DNA from 4 places in the Klebsiella sp. SYXHC3 genome. Region 2 is predicted to be linked to each of the others. Evidence: predicted binding sites of a transcription regulator. Region 2 holds the regulator's gene; each other region holds the start of a gene.
The links. The regulator sigma-54, encoded in region 2, starts transcription at its own class of promoters, with help from an activator protein. The targets are predictions, from matches to a motif close to GTTGGCACANNTTTCGCTNT.

Region 1: the regulator sigma-54 is predicted to act here: its motif matches at 1,897-1,916, upstream of glnA (glutamate--ammonia ligase).
Region 3: the regulator sigma-54 is predicted to act here: its motif matches at 1,586-1,605, upstream of glnK (P-II family nitrogen regulator).
Region 4: the regulator sigma-54 is predicted to act here: its motif matches at 1,771-1,790, upstream of norV (anaerobic nitric oxide reductase flavorubredoxin).

Annotation. Positions count from the first base shown of each region.
Region 1 covers NZ_JBXUNG010000015.1:13,290-17,382, forward strand. Annotated here, with positions in the region: gene glnL (nitrogen regulation protein NR(II)) at 1-213, opposite strand, end outside; gene glnA (glutamate--ammonia ligase) at 402-1,811, opposite strand; gene typA (ribosome-dependent GTPase TypA) at 2,188-4,011, shown strand.
Region 2 covers NZ_JBXUNG010000004.1:448,349-452,441, forward strand. Annotated here, with positions in the region: gene lptC (LPS export ABC transporter periplasmic protein LptC) at 1-253, shown strand, start outside; gene lptA (lipopolysaccharide ABC transporter substrate-binding protein LptA) at 222-767, shown strand; gene lptB (LPS export ABC transporter ATP-binding protein) at 774-1,499, shown strand; gene rpoN (RNA polymerase factor sigma-54) at 1,547-2,980, shown strand; gene hpf (ribosome hibernation promoting factor) at 3,003-3,290, shown strand; gene ptsN (PTS IIA-like nitrogen regulatory protein PtsN) at 3,349-3,837, shown strand; gene rapZ (RNase adapter RapZ) at 3,883-4,093, shown strand, end outside.
Region 3 covers NZ_JBXUNG010000003.1:200,423-204,515, reverse strand. Annotated here, with positions in the region: gene amtB (ammonium transporter AmtB) at 1-1,164, opposite strand, end outside; gene glnK (P-II family nitrogen regulator) at 1,197-1,535, opposite strand; gene AC2CGP_RS10480 (SmdB family multidrug efflux ABC transporter permease/ATP-binding protein) at 1,777-3,555, opposite strand; gene AC2CGP_RS10475 (SmdA family multidrug ABC transporter permease/ATP-binding protein) at 3,548-4,093, opposite strand, start outside.
Region 4 covers NZ_JBXUNG010000007.1:106,835-110,927, forward strand. Annotated here, with positions in the region: gene norW (NADH:flavorubredoxin reductase NorW) at 1-279, opposite strand, end outside; gene norV (anaerobic nitric oxide reductase flavorubredoxin) at 276-1,724, opposite strand; gene norR (nitric oxide reductase transcriptional regulator NorR) at 1,912-3,462, shown strand; gene gutQ (arabinose-5-phosphate isomerase GutQ) at 3,425-4,093, opposite strand, start outside.

The sequences.
Region 1 (4,093 bases), on a different contig from region 2:
CTGCAGGCTTTCCTGCATCAGGCCAATGTTTAACGAAAAGTAGCTCAGCAATTCTGGCAGCGGCGTACCGAATAATTTACGCGAACTTTGCGCCAGTAACTGCTGGGCAGCCGGGTTAGCGTAATGCACCGCGAGGTCGTCATCGACTAATAAGATACTGTGGATCAGCGAGTTGAGGATCTGCCCAGCATCGGGCTGTGTGCCTGTTGCCATCTGACAGTCTCCTGAAATGGTTGCACTATTTTAGTGCAGTATAGCTTTTTATTGGTAAAAAGCGCGAGAGATCAGCGTGTTGCTGGAGAAAAAAGCCCATCCTGAGATGGGCTGAAAGTTTCCACGGCAACAAAACATCCCTGGTATCCCGTGCCACAACACGGGAACACCATGGATTTACAGCAAAATCAGACGCTGTAGTACAGTTCGAACTCAACCGGGTGCGGAGTCATACGTACGCGGTCGTTTTCTTCAATGCGCAGGGCGATGTAAGCATCGATAGCTTCGTCAGTGAAGACGCCGCCTGCGGTCAGGAACTCGCGGTCTGCGTCCAGAGCCTGCAGGGCTTCTTCCAGAGAACCTGCAACCTGCGGGATTTCTTTCGCTTCTTCCGGCGGCAGATCGTACAGGTTTTTGTCCATCGCATCGCCAGGGTGAATTTTGTTTTTAATACCGTCCAGGCCAGCCATCAGCAGCGCGGCGAAGCACAGGTACGGGTTGGCAGCCGGGTCCGGGAAGCGCACTTCGATACGACGCGCTTTCGGCGAGGCAACTACCGGAATACGGATGGAAGCAGAGCGGTTACGGGCGGAGTAAGCCAGCATGACCGGCGCTTCGTAACCCGGGACCAGACGCTTGTAGGAGTTAGTGGTCGGGTTCGCCAGGGCGTTGATCGCTTTAGCGTGCTTGATAACGCCGCCGATGTAGTGCAGCGCTTGCTCAGACAGGCCCGCGTATTTGTCGCCGGAGAACAGGTTTACGCCGTTCTTGGACAGGGACATGTGGCAGTGCATGCCGGAACCGTTATCGCCAAACATTGGTTTTGGCATGAAGGTCGCGGTTTTACCGAAACGGTGAGCGACGTTGTGTACAACATATTTGTAGATCTGAATTTCGTCCGCTTTTTTGGTCATGGTGTTGAAGCGGGTAGCGATTTCGTTCTGACCGGCAGTTGCCACTTCGTGGTGGTGAGCTTCAACAACCAGGCCCATCTCTTCCATGATCATACACATGGTAGAACGGATATCCTGAGAGGAGTCTACCGGCGGAACCGGGAAGTAACCGCCTTTCACGCCCGGACGGTGGCCTTTGTTGCCGCCTTCGTATTTGGTAGAAGAGTTCCATGCGCCTTCGATATCGTCAATGGCCACGTGGGAACCAGAGATGGATGCGCCAAAGCGGATGTCGTCGAACAGGAAGAATTCTGGTTCCGGCCCGAACAGCACGGTGTCGGCGATGCCGGTGGCGCGCAGGTACTCTTCAGCGCGCTTGGCGATAGAGCGCGGGTCGCGGTCGTAACCCTGCAGGGTGCCTGGTTCCAGGATATCGCAGCGGATGATCAGCGTCGGTTCTTCATAGAACGGGTCGATCAGCGCCGTGGTGGCATCCGGCATCAGGACCATGTCGGATTCATTAATACCTTTCCAACCGCCAATCGAGGAGCCATCAAACATTTTGCCTTCTTCAAAGAATTCGGCATTTACCTGATGGGAAGGAATCGTGACGTGCTGTTCTTTACCTTTGGTATCGGTGAAGCGCAGATCGACAAACTTCACTTCGTGCTCGTTCAGCATCGTCAAAACGTGTTCAGCGGACATACTTAAACTCTCCCGGATTGGTCATTGTCGTCGTGGTAACGAACTTCTTACTGCTTAAAAGTGGCGTTGTTGCCTTAAAAAATATAAAGCGAAATCTGTGCCAACTTTTAAAAGTACGGTAAAACGCTGTATCATGCGCACCATAGTGCAAAAGGACTGCACCATGATGGAGATAATGCACCAAAATAGTGCTTCAATGTGAACGTTGAGCACCATTTTGGTGCAATTTTTATTACGGTGCCCTTTTATCGCTCCGTGAAAGCGGTCACAAACAAACTCTGCAATACTTGTTTGCGGAGGATCTTTGTGATCCTGTTCAGTCCTTCGCTTAATACGTGTACAATAACGCGCTATTTCTAATGCCTGAGGCAAAGTTGTGATCGAAAATCTGCGTAATATCGCCATCATCGCGCACGTCGACCATGGTAAAACTACCCTGGTTGATAAGCTGCTACAGCAATCCGGTACGTTCGACGCACGTACTGAAGCACAAGAACGTGTGATGGACTCCAACGATTTGGAGAAAGAGCGTGGGATTACCATCCTCGCTAAAAACACTGCAATCAAATGGAATGATTACCGTATCAACATCGTTGATACCCCAGGGCACGCCGACTTCGGAGGTGAAGTTGAGCGTGTTATGTCCATGGTTGACTCTGTGCTGCTGGTGGTTGATGCCTTTGACGGCCCGATGCCGCAGACGCGCTTTGTTACCAAAAAAGCGTTTGCTCACGGTCTGAAGCCGATCGTGGTCATCAACAAAGTTGACCGTCCGGGCGCGCGTCCGGATTGGGTTGTCGACCAGGTATTCGACCTGTTCGTTAACCTCGACGCGACCGACGAACAGCTGGACTTCCCGATCGTTTACGCTTCCGCGCTGAACGGTATCGCGGGTCTGGACCACGAAGACATGGCTGAAGACATGACCCCGTTGTACCAGGCGATTGTTGACCGTGTACCGGCGCCGGACGTTGACCTTGACGGTCCGCTGCAGATGCAAATCTCCCAGCTCGACTACAACAACTACGTTGGCGTAATCGGCATTGGTCGCATCAAGCGCGGTAAAGTGAAGCCGAACCAGCAGATCACTATCATCGATAGCGAAGGGAAAACCCGTAACGGTAAAGTCGGTAAAGTACTGACTCACCTGGGTCTCGAGCGTATCGAGAGCGACGTAGCCGAAGCCGGCGACATCATCGCGATCACCGGTCTGGGCGAGCTGAACATCTCCGACACCATCTGCGACCCGCAGAACGTCGAAGCGCTGCCGGCACTGTCTGTTGATGAGCCGACCGTATCTATGTTCTTCAACGTCAACACCTCTCCGTTCTGCGGTAAAGAAGGTAAGTTCGTTACCTCTCGCCAGATTCTGGACCGTCTGAACAAAGAGCTGGTGCACAACGTTGCGCTGCGCGTTGAAGAAACCGAAGACGCCGATGCGTTCCGCGTTTCTGGCCGTGGCGAACTGCACCTGTCTGTTCTGATTGAAAACATGCGTCGTGAAGGTTTCGAGATGGCGGTTTCCCGTCCGAAAGTTATCTTCCGCGAAATCGATGGCCGTAAACAAGAGCCGTTCGAGAACGTGACGCTGGACGTCGAAGAGCAGCACCAGGGTTCTGTCATGCAGGCGCTGGGTGAGCGTAAAGGCGACCTGAAAAACATGAATCCAGACGGTAAAGGCCGCGTACGTCTCGACTACGTGATCCCAAGCCGTGGTCTGATCGGCTTCCGTTCAGAGTTCATGACCATGACTTCCGGTACCGGTCTGCTGTACTCCACCTTCAGCCACTACGACGATGTTCGTCCGGGCGAAGTGGGCCAGCGTAACAACGGCGTACTGATCTCTAACGGTCAGGGTAAAGCGGTTGCGTTCGCACTGTTCGGCCTGCAGGATCGCGGTAAGCTGTTCCTCGGCCACGGCGCTGAAGTTTACGAAGGTCAGATTATCGGTATTCACAGCCGTTCTAATGACCTGACGGTAAACTGCCTGACCGGTAAGAAACTGACCAACATGCGTGCGTCCGGTACTGACGAAGCAACGGTTCTGGTTCCGCCGGTTAAGATGACCCTGGAGCAGGCTCTGGAGTTCATCGATGACGACGAACTGGTAGAAGTTACTCCGACGTCTATCCGTATCCGTAAACGTCACCTGACCGAGAACGACCGTAAACGCGCTATGCGCGGTGCGAAAGAAGAGTAATTTACCCTTCTTGCTGCAAGCTAAACCCCGCCACAACGGCGGGGTTTCTTTTTGGGCGCTTTTCACGCCGTCGATAGTCAAA
Region 2 (4,093 bases):
GCTGTATCTTTACGGCCATGTTGAGGTCGACGCGTTGAGCCCCGACTCTCAACTGCGCAAAATTACCACCGATAACGCGCAGGTAAACCTGGTGACCCAGGATGTAACCTCTGACGATATGGTGACGTTGTACGGAACAACATTTAATTCCAGCGGCCTGAAAATGCGCGGGAACCTACGCAGCAAAAATGCCGAGCTGATTGAAAAGGTTAGAACCTCTTATGAAATTCAGAACAAACAAACTCAGCCTTAACATTGCGCTCGCAAGCGCGCTTCTGGCCGCCAGCCTGCCGGCTCTGGCAAAAACCGGCGATACCGATCAGCCGATTCACATCGAGTCCGATCAGCAGTCGTTGGATATGCAGGGCAACGTCGTGACCTTCACCGGCAACGTGGTCGTCACCCAAGGGACCATTAAAATCAATGCCGACAAAGTCGTGGTTACCCGCCCTGGCGGTGAAAAAGGCAAAGAGGTGATCGACGGTTTCGGCAATCCGGCCACCTTCTATCAGATGCAGGACAACGGCAAGCCGGTGAAAGGCCGCGCGTCGAAAATGCATTATGAACTGCAGAACGATTTCGTGGTGCTGACCGGCAACGCGCATCTGGAACAGCTGGATAGCAATATTCAGGGCGACAAAATCACCTATCTGGTGAAAGAGCAGAAAATGCAGGCCTTCAGCAACAAAGGCGGTCGCGTGACTACGGTGCTGGTACCTTCGCAGTTGCAGGACAAAAGCGGCGATCAGCAGAAGAAAGGTAAGTAATCCGTTATGGCAACATTAACTGCAAAAAATCTCGCCAAAGCCTACAAAGGCCGCCGCGTGGTGGAAGACGTCAGCCTGACCGTCAACTCCGGTGAAATCGTCGGCCTGCTGGGCCCGAACGGCGCCGGTAAGACCACCACCTTTTATATGGTGGTAGGCATCGTGCCGCGCGACGCCGGCAACATCATCATTGACGATGAAGATATCAGCCTGCTGCCGCTACATGCCCGCGCGCGGCGCGGCATCGGTTACCTGCCGCAGGAAGCCTCTATTTTCCGCCGCCTGAGCGTCTACGATAATCTGATGGCGGTGCTACAGATCCGCGACGATCTCAGCAGCGAGCAGCGTGAAGATCGCGCTAAAGAGCTGATGGAAGAGTTCCACATTGAACACCTGCGCGATAGCCTGGGCCAGGCGCTCTCCGGCGGTGAACGCCGCCGCGTCGAAATCGCCCGCGCGCTGGCGGCGAACCCGAAATTCATCCTGCTGGATGAACCGTTCGCCGGGGTTGACCCTATCTCTGTTATCGATATTAAACGCATCATCGAACACCTGCGCGACAGCGGGCTGGGCGTACTCATTACTGACCATAACGTCAGGGAGACGCTGGCGGTCTGTGAACGAGCTTATATCGTGAGCCAGGGCCATCTCATCGCCCACGGCACCCCGCAGCAAATCCTTGAAGACGAGCAGGTTAAACGCGTGTACCTTGGGGAAGACTTCAGACTCTGATAGGGTAGAGGTTATAGACGTTTTAGCCGGAGATATTGACCCTGAACATGAAGCAAGGTTTGCAATTAAGGCTAAGCCAACAGCTTGCCATGACGCCCCAACTGCAGCAGGCCATCCGCTTGTTGCAGCTGTCCACGTTAGAACTCCAGCAAGAACTCCAGCAGGCGCTGGAGAGTAACCCGTTGCTTGAGCAAACCGATCTTCACGAAGAGGTTGAAACCACAGAAGCCGAGGACCGCGAGTCTCTGGATACCGTCGACGCGCTCGAACAAAAAGAGATGCCGGACGAGCTCCCGCTGGACGCCAGCTGGGATGAAATCTACACCGCCGGCACGCCGTCGGGTAATGGCGTCGACTACCAGGACGATGAACTGCCGATCTATCAGGGTGAGACCACCCAAAGCCTGCAGGATTATCTGATGTGGCAGGTCGAGCTCACGCCATTCACCGATACCGACCGCGCGATAGCCACCTCCATCGTCGATGCCGTTGACGATACCGGCTACCTCACTATTTCCATTCAGGACATTGTCGACAGTATCGAAGATGATGAAATTGGTCTTGAGGAAGTTGAAGCGGTACTCAAGCGCGTACAGCGTTTCGATCCGGTCGGCGTCGCCGCCAGGGATCTCCGTGACTGCCTGCTGATCCAGCTTTCACAATTTGCCAAAGAGACACCGTGGCTGGAAGAAGCCAGGTTGATTATCAGCGAGCATCTTGATCTCCTGGCCAACCACGATTTCCGTAGCCTGATGCGCGTCACTCGCTTGAAAGAAGACGTTCTGAAAGAGGCGGTTTGCCTGATCCAGTCGCTGGATCCGCGCCCGGGTCAGTCCATTCAAACCAGCGAGCCGGAATACGTGATCCCGGATGTACTGGTGCGCAAGGTTAACGGCCGCTGGGTCGTCGAGCTCAATTCCGACAGCATTCCGCGGCTGAAGATTAATCAGCAATACGCGGCGATGGGCAATAATGCGCGCAACGACGCCGACAGCCAGTTTATCCGCAGCAACCTGCAAGAAGCCCGCTGGCTGATTAAGAGCCTTGAGAGCCGTAACGATACCCTGCTGCGCGTCAGCCGCTGCATCGTCGAACAGCAGCAGGCCTTCTTTGAGCAGGGTGAAGAATTTATGAAACCGATGGTGCTGGCGGATATCGCCCAGGCCGTCGAGATGCATGAATCAACCATTTCACGCGTTACCACGCAAAAATATCTGCACAGTCCACGCGGTATTTTTGAGTTGAAGTATTTCTTCTCCAGCCACGTCAATACCGAAGGCGGCGGCGAAGCCTCGTCTACCGCCATTCGTGCGCTGGTGAAGAAGTTAATCGCCGCGGAGAACCCCGCGAAGCCGTTGAGCGACAGCAAGCTCACCACCATGCTCTCCGATCAGGGTATTATGGTGGCGCGGCGCACTGTTGCTAAGTACCGAGAGTCTTTATCCATTCCGCCGTCAAACCAGCGCAAACAACTGGTCTGACACAACCGATAAGGAAGACACTATGCAGCTCAACATTACAGGACACAACGTCGAGATCACTCCCGCCATGCGCGACTTCGTCACTACGAAGTTCAGCAAACTGGAGCAGTTTTTCGATAGGATCAACCAGGTCTATATTGTGTTAAAAGTAGAGAAGGTGACGCAAATCGCGGACGCCAATTTGCATGTCAACGGTGGCGAAATCCATGCCAGTGCGGAAGGGCAGGATATGTATGCCGCTATCGATGGTCTTATCGATAAGCTGGCAAGACAGTTAACAAAACATAAAGATAAACTGAAACAACACTAATTGTCCGGGCGATCGCCCTTATCCGCAGCCCGCGGATAAGGGCAGCTCAGGTGAAATTATGATGAACAACGATTCCGCTCTACAACTGAGCAATGTCCTTAACCAGGATTGTACCCGTAGCCAGGTTCACTGCCAGAGCAAGAAACGCGCGCTGGAAATCATCAGCGAACTGGCGGCGAAGCAGCTAGGTTTACCGCCGCAGGTGGTCTTTGAAGCGATCCTGACCCGTGAAAAAATGGGCAGTACCGGGATCGGCAACGGCATTGCGATCCCTCACGGCAAGCTTGAAGAGGATACCCTGCGCGCCGTTGGCGTATTTGTGCAGTTGGAAACGCCGATCGCCTTCGATGCGATCGACAATCAGCCGGTCGATCTGCTGTTTGCGCTACTGGTGCCGGCCGATCAAACCAAAACCCATCTGCATACGCTCTCGCTGGTCGCCAAACGTCTGGCGGACAAAACCATCTGCCGTCGCCTGCGCGCTGCGGTGAGCGATGAAGAGTTGTATGAGATCATCACCGAAGCAGGAAGCAGCGATGACGCTTAACGTGAGTCGCGTCTTAACCTTTATCGTACTGAGGAGAAACGGTACATGGTACTGATGATCGTCAGCGGCCGCTCTGGCTCGGGGAAATCCGTCGCCCTGCGAGCGCTGGAAGATATGGGCTTCTACTGTGTGGATAACCTGCCGGTAGTGCTGTTGCCTGAGCTGGCGCGAACGCTGGCCGACCGCGATATCTCTGCGGCCGTCAGCATTGACGTGCGCAATATGCCGGAATCACCGGAAATCTTTGAACAAGCGA
Region 3 (4,093 bases), on a different contig from region 2:
CCAGACCACGGTAATGCCGATACTTTCCAGCTGTACCAGCAGCTGATGCCCCATCGTGACGCCTTCCGCATAGCCGACGCCGCCAAGGGTAGTGGAAGCGAAGATGCCAGTCAGGATACAACCGATGATGCCGCACACGCCATGAACGCCAAACACATCGCATGGGTCATCGACGCGCAGCCAGCGCTTCAGCACCGTGACGCCCCACAGCCCGGCCAGGCCGGCGATGATACCGATAATCAGCGAGCCGCCAACGCCAACATAACCGCACGCCGGAGTAATGCCGACCAGACCGGCAATCGCGCCGGAGCAGGCGCCCAGCAGCGAGGGTTTGCCGCGGGTGGCCCATTCGCCGAAGGTCCAGGCCAGAATCGCGCCAGCGGTCGCCACGACGGTATTTACGAAGGCCAGGGCGGCAATTTCGTTGGCCGCGCTTGCGGAACCGGCGTTAAAGCCGAACCAGCCGACATACAGAATCGCCGTACCGGTGAAGACCATCGGCAGGTTATGCGGTTTAAACGCTTCTTTGCCAAAGCCCACGCGTTTGCCCATCATATACGCGCCCACCAGCCCCGCTACCGCAGCGTTGATGTGTACGACGGTACCGCCGGCGAAGTCCAGCGCACCATGGGTCGCCAGCAGGCCGCCGCCCCACACCATATGCGCAATCGGCACGTAGGAGAGCGTGAGCCAAACCACCACAAAAATCAGTACCGCGGAGAAACGAATACGTTCCGCCAGCGCACCGACGATCAGGCCCACGGTGATACAGGCGAAAGAGCCCTGGAAAGCGACGTGGATATATTGATAGAACGAGCCCATCAACGCTTTCAGTTCAATATTCTTCAGCATCACCCAGTCGAAGCTGCCGAAGAAGCTACCGCCGCTACCGAAGGCAAGCGTATAGCCATAGATAACCCACAGCACGCAAACCAGGCCAAAAGTCACAATGACCTGAGTCAGCATTGAGAGCACGTTTTTACCGCGAATCAGGCCGCCGTAGAACAACGCAATGCCGGGGATTGTCATAAACAGCACCAGCGCGGTGCAAATCATCATAAAGGCGTTGTCGGCTTTATCCGCCACCGCCGGTTCGGCCGCCAGCGCCAGTCCCGGAAGCAGCGCCAGCGCTCCCAGAGCCGTTTTCATCGTCGTTCTCATCATCTCTTCATCCCCATCGCTGTGTGGTCAGGCAATTACAGTGCCGCTTCGTCGGATTCGCCGGTACGAATACGAATCACGCGCTGCAGTTCGGCGACAAAAATTTTGCCGTCGCCAATTTTTCCGGTCCAGGCGGCCTTGCCTATCACCTCGACAACCTCATCCAGCTGATCGTCGGCAATCGCAATATCAATTTTTACTTTTGGCAGGAAATTGACGCTGTATTCGGCGCCGCGATAGAGCTCGGCATGGCCTTTCTGGCGGCCGAAGCCTTTCACTTCCGTGACCGTCAGGCCCTGAATGCCGATGGAGGACAACGCTTCGCGAACGTCTTCCAGTTTGAATGGTTTGATTACCACGGTAACCAGCTTCATAAATCCCCTCCAGTCAGTATTTGATAGTGGCCGCAGCTAACACAGGAGATAAAGCAAGGGATATGCCAAAAATGAAAACGGGCCGTGAATCGGCCCGTTTATGGAGAAAAAAACGCGAGGATGTTACTGGCGAGACGGCAAATGACCGCTAATGCGCAAAAATGCACCAATACGGTGCGCCCTTAGTGAGCAAGTTGCACCACTTCACGTCACCCCTGCACCAATGCCTGCTGATGGTGCATCAGGCGCTCAGCGACTCCTCCTCAACGCTGGCGGCTAGCTCTTCGCCAGCCAGCTGTAGCTGGTACATCTGCCAGTAACGGCCCTTCGCCGCCAGCAATTGCTGATGGTTCCCGCGCTCGACGGCCTGGCCACGGTGCAGCACCAGGATCGTATCCGCTTCGACGATGGTCGACAGACGGTGGGCGATAACTACCAGCGTGGTGTGCTCGCGCACTTTCGCCAGCGCCTGCTGGATAGCCTGCTCGGTACCGGAATCGATGTTAGCTGTCGCTTCATCGAGGATCAGCACCTGCGGCGTCTCGACCAGCACACGGGCCAGCGCCAACAGCTGTTTCTGCCCCACCGACAGGTTGTTGCCCTGCTCGCCCAGTTGGGTATAAATCCCGTCGCTCATTTCACGGGCAAGGTCAGCGAGCTGCACCGCCTCCAGCGCTTCCCAGACCTGCTGCTCGCTGATATCGCGGCCCAGCGTCACGTTGGCATAGAAGGTATCGGCTAATACCACCGGATCCTGTTGCACCATCGCGACGCCCCGACGTAAAGCGCTGTGGCTTAACGACGACAGCGGGCGGCCATCAAGACGAATTTCGCCTTTGGTCAACGGGTAGTAGCCCATCATCAGGCTGGCCAGCGTGCTCTTGCCGCTACCGGTATGGCCAACCAGCGCCACAAAACCGCGCGAAGGAATATCCAGATTGATATCCTGCAGCACCAGCCGATCGTCGCGATAGGCAAAAGAGACGTTATCAATCGCCACCGCACCGCTGCGTAACGGCGCGCTATCGTTACCCCAGCTCTGGCGTGGACGGTCCATCAGCTCAAACACGCGTTCGCCCGCCACCACCGCTTGCTGCAGCATCGACTGCTGGGTGGTAAGTTCGATCAGCGGTTCGTTAAGCCGCCCGAGATAGCTAATAAAGGCATATAACACCCCGACTTCGATACTTCCGGAAGCGCTAAAACCAAACAGCATCAGCAGGCCGCAGAGGATCAGCGATGAAAACAGGCTTAACAGCGGTCGCAGCAGGAAACCATCCAGACGCAGCGTCTGCATGCGCGCCAGATAGTGTCCGTAACTGGCTTCACGCATTCGCTCGCCGAATCGCGCCTGCTGGCGGAATTGCTGAATAACGCCCATGCCGTTGATCACTTCGTTGAAGCCATCATTGATATCGGCAAGCCAGGCGCGCATGCGACGCACGATCGGCGTGCTGTAACGCTGATAGATAGCCATCACGATCAGCACCGCCGGGAAGATAGCCACCGCCACCAGCGCCATTCGCCAGTCGAGACTGAACATCGCCACCAGCATCGCGCCTATCAGCGCCGCGCTGCGCAGCACCGTCGCCACGACTGTCACGTACAGGTCACGAATCACTTCGGTATCGTTGGTAACGCGTGATATCAACTGGCCGACAGGTTGCGTATCAAACTCGCTTAACGGCTGACGCAGCGCGGCGTCCATCACATCGCTGCGCAACTGCTGCACCACGCCGACCGCCGCCCGGTTAAACAGCAGCGCCTGGTTATAGTGCAGCGTAGCGGCAAGGATCTGCAGGAAGATATAGGCCGCCGCCAGGCCGCAGACCAGCTTCACCGGTAGCGACTGTTTCGCCACCATGTTATCAATGAAATAGCTTATCAGCAGCGGGCCGCTGACTTCCGCCGCCGCTGCTATCCACATCATGATAACGGCAATGATAAGCGGCTTACGCCACGGCGAACCGTAGGCCAGCAGACGTTTCAGGATCGGCCAGAGATCGGCGAAATTACGCATCTGTCGCCTCCTCATCCTGCGGCGCATCGTCGAGCGCTGCTTCCAGTTGCTGATAGCGGTACATGTCGCGATACCATCCCGACTGGGCGGCAAGCTGCTCATGGCGTCCGCGCTGGGCAATATGGCCGTGTTGCAGAACCAAAATTTCACTGGCTTCGGTTAATGCTGAGAGGCGGTGGGCGCTGATAATCACCGTCCGCCCTTCCCCCCACTGTCGCAGGTTATGCAAAATATCATGCTCCGTCCGCCCATCAACCGCCGACAGCGCGTCATCAAGGATCAGGATTTCCGCCTCCAGCAGCAGCGCTCGGGCAATAGAAATACGTTGTTTCTGACCGCCTGAGAGCATGACGCCGCGCTCGCCGACTTCCGTTTCATAGCCCTGCGGCAGGCGCAGAATATCATCATGAACGCTGGCCAGCCGCGCGACATGTTCGATTTGTTCCCGGGTCGCATCCGGTTTACCCAAGGCAATGTTATTGGCCACGGTATCGGAGAACAGGAATGGTGTTTGATTGACCACCGCCAGCCGCCCGCG
Region 4 (4,093 bases), on a different contig from region 2:
GCTCTTCACTAACCGGTTTTCGGCGTCGATATCGCTTACCCAGGTATGGGGAAACAGACGCAGATTGTACTGCTCGGCGAACTCGCCGGCGCTTTGCAGGGTCAGATCGTCGGCCTTCTGCCCGCGGCTGATGACATGGCTGAGGTCCGGTTTGTTGTACTCATCCATGCTATCGGCGGCGATTAACGTCAGCGGGATTTGCGTATCCTGCTTACGGATATTTTTCACCAGCTGGCGGGCCGCGAAGCCCGAGCCGATGATGACGATGCCATCACTCATTTTGCCTCCGTCGCCAGTACGTCAAAGACATCTTTGCCAAGAGAACACTCAGGGCAGAGGAAATTGTCCGGCACTTCATTCCACGGCGTACCCGGCTGTACATCCTGGTTAGGTTCGCCTTTCGCCGGGTCATAGACCCACTGGCACACGCTGCACTGCATCATGGGACCGAGGTCAGCGGCCGCGGCGGCGGCGCAGACGCAATCCTGTGGTTCCGGCGTTGTCGCTGCTTCAGCAACCGGCAGCGGAGAGAGGGCCCACTGGCGGGCGATGTCGCGTCCGTGTTGGCGGCACAGTTCCAGCGCGTCGATATCCGGGCGCCATTTGGCTTTCAGGCTCAGCGACATCTCAAAACCGGCATCCTGCAGGCGGGTGGACAGGCGGTCTACCGCGCCGCCGCTCCAGCCGTGTGAGCCAAAGGCGCTGGCGCGTTTATTGCGAAAACGCAACCCGGTCATCTCTTCCACCAGCCCGGCGATTTTCGGCATCATCACGTTGTTCATGGTGGAGGTGCCCACCAGCACGCCTTTCGAGCGGAAAACATTGGTGAGAATGTCGTTTTTGTCGCTGCGGGCGACGTTGAAGATTTTTACCGCTACCCGCGGGTCGACTTCAGTGATCCCCTGAGCGATGGCGTCCGCCATCATGCGGGTGTTATTGGACATGGTGTCGTAGAAGAGGGTGATACGATCTTCCTGGTAATCCGCCGCCCACTCGAGGTATTTCTCGACGATTTGCGTCGGGTTATCGCGCCAGACCACGCCGTGGGAGGTGGCAATCATATCCACCGGCAGGTTGAAGCCGAGGATTTCGGTAATTTTCGGCGTCACCAGGCGGCTGAAGGGCGTCAGGATGTTGGCGTAGTAGCGCTGGCACTGTTCGTACAGTTCAATCTGGTCCACTTCATCGTTGAACAGGTGTTCGTCGCAGTAGTGCTGGCCGAAGGCGTCGTTGCTGAACAGCACCGCGTCGCCGGTCAGGTAGGTCATCATGCTGTCAGGCCAGTGCAGCATCGGCGTTTCCACGAAGATCAGCTGTTTATCATTACCGATATCGAGAGTATCGCCGGTTTTCACCACGTGGAAGTTCCACTCCGGATGATGATGGTGGCCGTTGATCGAGTCGATGGCGTTGGCGGTGCAGTAAATCGGCGTATCCGGGATCTGCATCATCAGTTCGGTCAGCGCGCCGGCATGGTCCTCTTCGGCGTGGTTAATGACGATATAGTCGAGGTCAGCCAGATCGATTTCGCTGCGCAGGTTCTGCACGAACTCGCGGCTGAATTTATGATCGACGGTATCAATCAGCACGTTTTTCTCTTCGCGGATGAGATAGCTGTTGTAGCTGCTGCCGCGCAGCGTTTTATATTCGGTACCGTGGAAATCACGCACTTCCCAATCGCGTTGGCCAACCCAAAGAATGTTATTTTTAACCGCAATAGACATAGCAACCTCAATCAATACAGTGTGTTTAAACTCAGTTGATTGGCTTATATCAAGTTGCGTGCCAACTTTTTAATTCATTGATAATTAGCTATTTTTAATTTTTTCTGATTTTGGTTGCTGTCAAAATGACAATGATTAAAATAGTCGTTATGACAATGTGTATTGTCACAATGACAATGGAGCGGCAATGAGTTTTTCCGTCGACGAGTTGGCGAGAATCGCCATTGATTTACAAAGCGATATCGGTCATGCCGACCGTTTTTCGCGCCTGATTACTACCCTGCGGCAGATCCTCGGCTGCGATGCCTCAGCGCTGCTGCGCTATGAGGCGCATCAGTTTGTGCCGCTGGCGATCGATGGCCTGGCGCAGGATGTGCTTGGTCGGCGCTTTGCCCTGGAAGGACACCCGCGGCTTGAGGCGATTGCGCGCGCCGGGGATGTGGTGCGCTTCCCGGCGGATAGCGATTTGCCCGACCCCTATGACGGGCTGATCCCCGGTCATGAGAGCCTGAAGGTTCACGCCTGCGTTGGCCTGCCGCTGTTTGCCGGACAGACGCTGATTGGCGCGCTGACCCTTGATGGTATGGATGCCGATCGTTTCGATAGTTTCAGCGATGAAGAGCTGCGATTGATTGCCGCGCTGGTGGCTGGCGCCTTGAATAACGCGCTGCTCATCGCCCGCCTTGAGGCGCAAAATGTGTTGCCGGTGCAACCGGTGAATGACGCGCAGCCTGAGCGTCAGGAGATTATCGGCCTGTCGGCACCCATGCTGCAGCTGAAAAAAGAGATCGATATCGTCGCCGCCTCGGATTTAAACGTGCTGATAAGCGGCGAAACCGGCACCGGTAAAGAGCTGGTGGCGAAGGCGGTGCACCAGGGATCGCCGCGAGCCGCCAATCCGCTGGTCTATCTCAACTGCGCGGCGCTGCCGGAAAGCGTGGCGGAGAGCGAGCTGTTCGGCCATGTGAAAGGGGCATTTACCGGGGCTATCAGCAACCGCAGCGGTAAATTTGAGATGGCTGATAACGGCACCCTGTTCCTTGATGAAATCGGCGAACTGTCGCTGGCGTTGCAGGCGAAGCTGCTGCGCGTGTTGCAGTATGGCGATATTCAGCGCGTCGGCGATGACCGCAGCCTGCGGGTCGATGTGCGGGTGCTGGCGGCGACGAACCGCGATCTGCGCCAGGAGGTGGTGGAAGGGCGCTTTCGCGCCGATCTGTACCATCGGCTGAGCGTCTTCCCGCTGTCGGTTCCGGCGCTACGCGAACGGGAGAACGATGTGGTGCTGCTGGCGGGCTATTTCTGTGAGCAGTGCCGCCTGCGGATGGGGCTGGCGCGGGTCATTTTGGCTGAGGCGGCGCGAAACAGGCTGCAGCAGTGGTCCTGGCCGGGCAACGTGCGCGAACTGGAGCATGCTATTCACCGGGCGGTGGTGCTGGCGCGGGCCACCCAGGCCGGTGATGAAGTGGTACTGGAGCCGCAGCATTTCCAGTTTGCGGTGACGGCGCCGATGTTGCCGACTGAGACGGCGGCAGCGGCGCCGGCGACGGAAAACGTCAATTTGCGCGAGGCGACTGACTCTTTTCAGCGAGAAGCGATTAGCCGCGCCCTGGAGGCGAACCAGCGCAACTGGGCGGCGACCGCCCGTGCGCTGGAGCTGGACGTCGCCAACCTGCATCGGCTGGCGAAACGACTGGGGCTTAAAGGATCCCTGCCTGGTAAAAGTTCTGCAGGTTGATGGCGCCGACCAGTTGGCCGTTTTCATCCACGACCGGCGCGGCGCTGATTTTGTGTTTCATCAGCCGCTCTTTGGCTTCCACCGCGCGGCTTTCCGCCTGCAGCGTTACGCCGTTGCGGGTCATCGCCCGAGTGACGCTATCGTTGAGCGTACCGCCAGCAACCAGCCAGCGGCGCAGGTCGCCGTCGGTGAAAACGCCCTGCACGCGGTTGGCTTCATCGCAGACCGCCACCAGGCCGAGCCCGGTTCGGCTTAGTTCAAGCATGGCGTCCATGACGTTGGCGTCGGCATTGACCCGCGGTACTTCTTCGTCGCGGCGCATCAGGTGATGTACTTTGTTCAACAGACGCGCGCCGAGGGCGCCCGCCGGGTGGGAACGGGCGAAATCTTCTTCATTGAAACCGCGCGCCTGCATCACCGCCATCGCCAGCGCGTCGCCCAGCATCAGCGTGTTGACGGTGCTGGAGGTCGGCGCCAGATGCATCGGGCAGGCTTCGCGCTCCACGGCGATATCCAGCACCGCTTTCGCCGCCAGCGCCAGCGGCGAGGTGGATTTGCCGGTCATCGCCAGCAGCGGAATGGATTTCTCTTCCAGCCGCGGCACGATGAGATCCAGCTCTTTCGCGCTACC